4 regions of the Marinomonas sp. GJ51-14 genome follow, and region 4 is predicted to be linked to each of the others. Evidence: predicted binding sites of a transcription regulator. Region 4 holds the regulator's gene; each other region holds the start of a gene.
The links. The regulator sigma-54, encoded in region 4, starts transcription at its own class of promoters, with help from an activator protein. The targets are predictions, from matches to a motif close to TGGCACNNNNNTTGCTNT.
Positions count from the first base shown of each region.

Region 1: a site for sigma-54 is predicted at 1,213-1,230, ahead of glnA (glutamate--ammonia ligase). Genes of this name have one in related genera too.
Region 2: a site for sigma-54 is predicted at 745-762, ahead of AC0L3Y_RS12765 (HAD-IIB family hydrolase). Genes of this name have one in related genera too.
Region 3: a site for sigma-54 is predicted at 679-696, ahead of glnL (nitrogen regulation protein NR(II)). Genes of this name have one in related genera too.

Region 1 covers NZ_CM147879.1:730,454-732,646, forward strand. The annotation lists gene thiI (tRNA uracil 4-sulfurtransferase ThiI) at 1-980, opposite strand, end outside; gene glnA (glutamate--ammonia ligase) at 1,311-2,193, shown strand, end outside.
Region 2 covers NZ_CM147879.1:2,651,082-2,653,274, reverse strand. The annotation lists gene AC0L3Y_RS12770 (DMT family transporter) at 1-675, opposite strand, end outside; gene AC0L3Y_RS12765 (HAD-IIB family hydrolase) at 817-1,638, shown strand; gene AC0L3Y_RS12760 (glycosyltransferase family protein) at 1,709-2,193, shown strand, end outside.
Region 3 covers NZ_CM147879.1:732,651-734,843, forward strand. The annotation lists gene glnA (glutamate--ammonia ligase) at 1-520, shown strand, start outside; gene glnL (nitrogen regulation protein NR(II)) at 746-1,831, shown strand; gene ntrC (nitrogen regulation protein NR(I)) at 1,828-2,193, shown strand, end outside.
Region 4 covers NZ_CM147879.1:2,811,374-2,813,566, reverse strand. The annotation lists gene lptB (LPS export ABC transporter ATP-binding protein) at 1-13, shown strand, start outside; gene AC0L3Y_RS13380 (RNA polymerase factor sigma-54) at 89-1,564, shown strand; gene ptsN (PTS IIA-like nitrogen regulatory protein PtsN) at 1,582-2,031, shown strand; gene AC0L3Y_RS13370 (HPr family phosphocarrier protein) at 2,041-2,193, shown strand, end outside.

The DNA.
Region 1 (2,193 bases), 1.7 Mb from region 4:
TTATCAATAATTTCTTGTTTGTTCGTCGTGATCAAAGGTCGAATCACTAACTCTTCAGTGACTTGATCAATGACTTTTAAGTTAATTAGCGTTTGGCTTGATACCTGAGCAACACTTTCACCTGTTACCAAGGCCTTTGCTCCGACTTCGCCCATAAGCTGAGAAGCCGCTCGCAACATCATACGTTTTAAAATAACGCCCATTTCGGCATTATCCACTTTCGTTAGAATCTCACCAACAACCGCTTCAAAAGGCACAGTGATGAATTTTACATTCAGTGCAGAACCATATTTTTCCCAAATATAATGAGAAACTTGCTTCACACCTATTTCGTGAGCATCGCCACCTAGATTAAAAAAACAAAAATGCGTTTTTAATCCGCGACTCATAGTTAAATAAGAACTAACTGTCGAATCATAGCCACCCGACATCAGTGACAAAACAGGATCTTGTGAACCTAGCGGATAACCACCTAATCCTTCTACACGCTGTTCGATCATCCATACACGACTATCTCGAATGTCGATAGGAACGAGCACTTCTGGATTTTTTAATCGAACAGCCAAAGCACCACATCGAGCTTTAAGACAACCACCTATATGTCGCTCTGCTTCAACAGACGTAAAATCATGATGTCCAACACGCTTAACGCGTACAGCAAACACTGCATCTTTTATAGCATCACCATAAGAGGTAATAGCTTGCTCAACGATATCGTCAAGATCAACAAGAGGAAATTCCCGTACGAACTGAAAGTGAGCAATACCTGCTATATTGGATAACGCCTCGGTAAAGTCTTCTCGCAAATCATCCCGTTCAGAAAGTATTTCAATAAAATCCCAATTACCCGCAACGGTGACATCAACATCATACTTTTTCAAAACCAGTTTAATGTTATGTCTAAGCTGTTTAATAAAGGCTTTTCTGACTGGGCGACTTTTAATTGTGATTTCTGCAAAAAACTTAACGATAAATTTCATAGAGGTTGCAATACATACCGGAGGTTGGAAAAAGGCGCATAGTATAAAGAAAAGGCGCTAGATACGAAAACGCTAAATTCGCACCAAAAAAGAACAAAATAAACACCAAACGCACACAAAAGGTGCATTTGTGTTTTTTACTGCTAACTTAGAAGCAACTATTAAGTGCATATTTTAAAACAAAAAACCTATCTTACTGTTATTTAACACTTTATTGCTCCGCACAAAATTCTGGCACAAGTTATGCTTTATCTTTCTGAAACTGCGCTTTATATTGAAGCGCCTCAAACGAAAATATATTTTCGCTTTAACTACGACTGGAGAACAACTATGTCAAACAAGACCCTTGCCTTGATTGCTGAGCATGACGCGAAGTGGGTTGACCTTCGCTTTACTGATTTTAAAGGTAAAGAACAACACGTATCTATTCCAGCTATTACGGTAGACGAAGAATTTTTTGAAACTGGTCAGATGTTTGATGGTTCATCAATCGCTGGCTGGAAAGGCATTAATGAATCAGACATGATCATGATGCCACAGGACGATACCGCAATCATCGATCCTTTTACTGAAGAAGCGACAATCATTGTTCGTTGTAACATCATCGAACCTTCTACTATGCAAGGCTATGATCGTGACCCACGCTCTGTTGCTTTACGCGCAGAAGAGTTTCTTAAATCAACAGGTCTTGGCGATACTGCATTCTTTGGTCCAGAGCCTGAATTCTTCATCTTTGATGATGTTCGCTGGAAAACAGACATGTCTGGCAGCTCTGTAGAAATCAATGCAGAAGAAGCAGCTTGGTCTTCTAACAAGAAAATTGAAGGCGGCAACATGGGCCACCGTCCTTTCGTTAAAGGCGGTTACTTTCCAGTTCCACCAGTAGACTCTCATCACGATCTTCGTGGCGCGATGTGTGGTGCAATGGAAACGATGGGCTTAGTAATTGAAGTGCATCACCATGAAGTTGCAACAGCAGGCCAAAACGAAATCGGCGCTAAATTTAACACGCTAGTTAAAAAAGCAGATGAAGTTCAAATCCTTAAGTATTGTGTACATAACGTTGCTCATGCTTACGGCAAAACAGCGACATTCATGCCTAAACCAATCGTTGGTGATAACGGTTCTGGTATGCATGTACACCAATCTTTCTGGAAAAACGGTGAAAACCAATTCGCTGGTGATCAGTATGCGGGCCTATCTGAAATGGCAC
Region 2 (2,193 bases), 160 kb from region 4:
AACAGCGAATAAAATGCCGTCAAAGCTCGCGCCATTTAAGCTGTAAGCGCCGCTAAAATGGATACCAATCAAGACAATTACGAGTATAGGTAAAGTACGAATAAAGTTCGATGTGGTGGCGAATAAAGGTTTAGAAGAGATCTTTCCTCGCCATGTATACAAGCCCCACGCGATACCTGCGAAGGTCATTAAGATGAAACCGATTAATGACGGGGAAGATAAGGTAGGAAGCACCAAATACACAAAACTACCAAAGGCCACCAGTAAGCCTAACCATTCAAGCATTCTAAGCTTCTGTCCTGCCCAAACGGCAAACAGAATCAGCGTTAGCTGAACAGCACCAAAAAGTATCAGGGCGCCGATGCCCGTTTCCAATGTGACATACGCATAGGAAAAGCCGATGGCGTAAATAAACAGCGACAGCGCAGATAACCAACTACCTTCTAACCATACGGTTTTAAATGGGCTTTTTTCTAAAGAAGCCACGCTTTGCTTCATGCTTTGAAAAGTACAAAGTAACGCCAATGTGATAGCGCCACTGAGTAGTCGCCACAGGGTAAAGTTAGCAGGGTCAATTAACCCACCAGCTAACGCTAATCGGCATAAAACAGAGTTGGCAGCGAACGCTAACAAGGCAAGTGTGATTAAAAAAGGTAAACGTAGCGAACTTGTCATCAATTTGTTTAAAAGCTCAATTAAACTTGAGCAGATACCTTAGGTAAGAAAAAAGTCAGTCTCACGCACTGGCACCAGATTTGCAAGCTTAACTCTAACGCAGACCAATAACATTTTGATCTGCCTATATATGGAACCTACATGACGAGTCTTTTAGTATTTTCAGATTTAGATGGTACGTTACTCGACCATCACACATACAGTTTTCAACCTGCGTTGGCGGCATTGCAGTCGCTCAAGACCTTTTCTATTCCTTGCGTCATCAATACCAGTAAGACGTTTAATGAACTTCTATTACTAAGAAAAGCGCTCCAGCATCAAGATCCTTTTATCGTTGAAAATGGCTCTGCCGTTTATATTCCTAAAGATTTAAACCTTATTATTGATGAGCCTTTGGAAGACTGCGGCGACTATTGGCTAAAAGCCTTTGGCCCAAAACGAAAAACCCTCATCGAACTCACAAACGATCAAAAAAACCATTACACCTTTAATCGTTTCAGCGATATGACTTGCCAAGAACTGATGGCTATCACTGGGTTAAATGAAGAAAACGCTACGCTCGCTATGCAAAGAGAATTCACTGAACCTATGGTGTGGACGGATTCGAATATCGCACTTACTGAATTCCGAGAGTACCTTGCTCAGTTTGACATACAGATTCAAAAAGGCGGTCGCTTCTCTCACATGATGGGAAAACATTGTGATAAAGCGAACGCCATGCTTTGGTTAACAGACGTTTACGAAAGCCAAGCAGAGGAGAAAATCACCACCATGGCACTAGGCGATGGGGAAAATGACATTGGTATGTTGAGTAAAGCAGACATTCCAGTGGTGATTCGCTCACCAGTTCATGCACCGCCAGAAGTACCAAATCGAAGCGACGCTTGGTTAACGGATGCTTATGGCCCTGAAGGTTGGGCTCAGGCCATTGATTTAGTACTCAGTAAACAAGGGATTAGTTAAAACATACATTTGAATACTTAAGAAACACAAAATATAAAAAATAATGACACCACTACATTAGGAGAATTTTATGGGTGACTTTCATCAAAACGGTATCATCACCACACTTCATAATTTGGCACATCGCCCACTAGAAGAAATGGAAAAAGAGCTGTGCGAATTCGCTAAAACCCGCCCAATGTCTTTGATTCTTCCTTGTCTGTATTCCGAATTAGAAACAGACGCCATGCCAAATATCCTTAAACATTTACAACAAGTTCCTTATCTATCTGAAATCATTATCGGATTAGACAGAGCAACAGAAGAGCAATACAAACACGCGTTAGAGTTCTTCAGTGTTTTACCACAAAACTACAAGGTACTGTGGAATGACGGCCCGCGTTTAAGAGCCATCGACAGTGTTTTGAAAGGTGAGCATTTGTCACCATCTGATCCGGGTAAAGGTCGAAATGTATGGTTCTGTATGGGTTACAACTTAGCCGCGGGTAAAGCGGAATCCATCGCCATGCATGACTGTGACATTGTTACCTATGATCGCGAACTATTAGCGCGTCT
Region 3 (2,193 bases), 1.7 Mb from region 4:
CTACATCGGTGGTATCATCAAGCACGCTAAGGCGTTGAATGCTTTCACAAACGCATCAACTAACTCTTACAAGCGTCTTGTTCCAGGTTTTGAAGCACCAGTTATGCTAGCTTATTCAGCTCGTAACCGTTCTGCTTCTATTCGTATTCCATACGTAGCTAGCCCTAAAGGTAAGCGTATTGAAGCTCGTTTCCCTGATCCAACCGCTAACCCATACCTAGCTTTCGCAGCTATGTTAATGGCCGGCCTTGATGGTATCAAAAACAAGATTCACCCTGGCGATGCTGCAGATAAAGATTTGTATGACCTTCCTGCTGAAGAAGCTGCTGCAATTCCACAAGTTGCCGCTAGCCTTGAAGAAGCCCTTAAGTGTCTAGACGAAGATCGTGCATTCTTAACTCAAGGTGGCGTATTCTCTGATGACATGATCGATGCTTACATCGAACTTAAAGCAGGTGAAGCTCAGCGTGTTGCAATGACAACAACACCACTTGAATTCGAACTTTACTACAGCGTTTAATATTTAAATCGCTAAATGAAATCGAAAGCCCCGAAATTGATCGGGGCTTTTTTTGCACTAAAAAAAACGATCGCGAAATGATGCACTATAATTGTGCGTGAGGTTTTTTATTTACACTAAAAACCTTAGTAAACAAACCATTTCATTGTGCCCAATGTTGGTTCGCTTTTTGCAACCATCAAAATACGAAACAATAAAAGCAGGGTCATCAGAGAGGAGCATGCAGTGTATAGCTTATTAATCGACCACTTATCAACCGCTGTTCTTCAATTGAATGAGAAGCTTGAAATTGAATATTTAAACCCAGCCGCTGAAATGTTACTTGCGGTCAGTCGCCGTCGAATTTATGGCAATGATCTGGGTGCCGCTTTTCGTGAAAACGAAGACAGCATCCAAGCTCTATATTCAGCAATTGAATCAGGTCATCCGTTTACAAAACGAGAGGCTGAAATTGAACGCAGTAATGGTAAAAAACTTTTTTGTGACTATACCGTTACACCGGTTATGGGTATGTCCAATGATACAGAAAGCATCATTATAGAATTGTACCCACGTGATCGAATGAAACGTATCTCGCAAGAAGACGAGATAATAGCCAATCATGAATCAAGTAAAGAATTGGTACGAGGTCTGGCCCATGAAATTAAAAACCCATTAGGCGGAATTCGTGGTGCTGCACAGTTAATTAGTCGTGCTTTTACTGACGAAGCACTGAATGACTACACTCAAGTCATCATCGAAGAATCCGATCGCCTACGTGACTTAGTAGATCGTCTATTAGGGCCCAGACAGCTTCCGAAAATTAAACCATTAAACATACATAAAGTAATCGAACGCGTAAGACAGCTTATTTCAGTAGAAACTGACAACCAAATTAAATTAGTTCGAGATTATGACCCAAGTATTCCAGATTTAATTGGTGACGAATCTCAGCTCATACAAGCATTGCTCAATATCACTAGAAATGCGATGCAGGCTCTTATAGAAGACGAGAGCAACAAAAATAAAACCATACGTATGGTCACTCGCACATTACGACAATTTACCATAGGTTCAAAAAGGCATCGCCTAGTTTGCAAAATCAGCATTATTGATAATGGACCAGGTATCCCTGATGCACTTTTGAAAACACTCTTCTACCCTATGGTAAGTGGTCGTGCAGATGGAACAGGCTTAGGGCTATCCATCGCTCAATCCGTCATACACCAACATCACGGAATTATTGAGTGTAATAGCTACCCTAAAAAAACCGAATTCAACATATTAATCCCCATTGAGACGACAGTCCAAGAACAGGAGAAACACTCATGACACCAGAAGAAACGGTATGGATTGTAGACGACGATAGATCTATTCGCTGGGTATTAGAAAAAACTCTAGAACAAGAAGGCATTCAATGTCGTTTGTTTGATTCTGCTGAAAACCTCGTGAGCATGCTTGATAAAGAGCAACCGAGTGCCATTATCAGCGACATTCGCATGCCAGGTATGGATGGTTTAGAGCTATTAGAAAAGCTACAAACAGATCACCCTTATTTGCCTGTTATTATCATGACAGCACATTCCGATTTAGAAAGTGCGGTGGCATCATATCAAGGCGGCGCTTTTGAATATTTGCCTAAGCCATTTGATGTGGAAGAAGCCGTCAACCTAGTTAAGCGAGCTATGCTGCAC
Region 4 (2,193 bases):
CTTCCGCTTGTAACCCCTTATCATTACTATAGAAAGGGAGTAGTATGCATAACTTGTTCCAATTCACTCAAACAAGAAGAGTTGCTCTATGAAGCAGTCTTTACAATTAAAACTCGGTCAACAGCTGACCATGACACCACAACTGCAACAAGCCATCCGCTTGCTGCAGCTTTCTACGTTAGATTTAAAACAAGAAATACATGAATTCCTTGAATCAAACCCTCTTCTTGAACTAGATGATGACGAACAACTTCATAATGAAATACCAGCCAGCATTGAATCTAAAAGCACTGACACTGTCCTTGATGCAAGTACCAGTGAAGAAGCTCGCGTAGAGTCTGAATGGACGGAAAACATTCCGGAAGAATTATCCATCGATAGTAACTGGGATGACACGTATCAAAGTTCAGCTGCAGTAAGTGATAACAATAGTTATGAGGGTGATAGTGATTTTGAAAGCCGTAATGCTCCAGCAGAAAGCATCCAAGATCATTTAATCTGGCAATTAAACCTAACTCATATGTCTGATAGAGACATTGAAATCGCCTATGCCATTATTGAATGTGTTCAACCCGATGGCTATCTCAGTATATCAACAGATGAAATTTGGGAATCACTTGGCGTTGAGCTAGAAGACTTAGATATAGAAGAAGTGGTTGCCGTGCAGCATCGATTACAACGTTTTGACCCTGTTGGTGTTTGCTCGATTGATTTACGTGACTCCCTATTAGTGCAACTAGAAGCATTTCAAAATCATCCGCTTTATAAAAGCACTCACAACCTTATTGACCATTATTTACCTTTACTGGGTAACCGCGACTTTGTCCAACTAAGCCGCAAAACAAAACTCAAAGATGAAGCACTAAAAGAAGTTGTTGATTTAATCCAGCAACTTAATCCGCGTCCGGGTTCAGTCATTGATGTAGACGATACAGATTATGTTATCCCAGACGTATCGGTGAAAAAACGCAATGGGACTTGGCAGGTGGAACTAAATAATGACGCACTCCCACCGATTAAAATTAACGAAACCTATTCTGCAATGGCCACAACATCAGCCGCAACAACTGAAGATGTAAGCTATATTAAAACGTCTCTTCAAGAAGCCAAATGGTTTATGAAGAGTTTACAAAGCAGAAATGAGACATTATTAAAAGTAGCCAGTTGCATTGTTAGCAGACAAATTGATTTCTTCGAATTAGGTGAAGAAGCAATGAAACCTATGGTCCTTCATGATGTTGCCGAAGAAGTTGGCATGCATGAATCGACAATATCCAGGGTGACAACACAGAAATATATGCACACCCCTAAAGGTATTTTTGAACTTAAATATTTCTTCTCAAGCCATGTTAATACAGCATCTGGAGGAGAATGTTCTTCTACCGCAATACGAGCTATGATTAAAAAGCTTGTTGCTGATGAGCCTGCGAAAAAACCATTAAGTGATAATAAGCTAGCCACTATATTGGCTGACCAAGGCATACAGGTTGCACGACGAACTGTTGCCAAATATCGTGAGGCGATGAACATCCCTCCTTCCAATGAACGTAAGCGATTGATCTAAACGGATACCATTTTAATATGTCATTAAAATCATTATTAAAAGCTGAGCTAGTTTTAGCAAAGCAAGATATTGTTAGTAAAAAACGCGTTCTAGAAAGCTTGTCTGAAGTAGCATCAAATCGCCTCCATTGCGATAATGAAGCCGTATATGATGCACTATTAGGACGAGAAAAACTTGGCAGCACAGGCATTGGTAATGGTATAGCCATTCCACACTGCCGCCTAGAATCAGCAAACCATACTGCAATTGTGGTTATGTCACTACAAAATCCTATTGATTTTGATTCAATTGACAAAAGAGCTGTTGATCTCATTTTTGCATTAATTGTTCCCCCCCATGAATGTGATGAACATTTAGCAACGCTTGCCCAGATTGCTGAACTTGCCCAATCCCCTCAGGCACTAGATAAATTACGAACTGCTCAAACTAATGAAGATCTATTTAATATATTTGAGTCATTAATATAGGACAAATACATGCAAGAAGTGTCTGTTACAATCATCAATAAATTAGGCTTGCATGCCCGTGCCGCCGGGAAACTTGTAGAAACGACCACTCGCTTCTCTTGCGATATCACCATTGAAAAAGAAGGCCGTAATGTAGATGGAAAAAGCATCATGGCAATGATG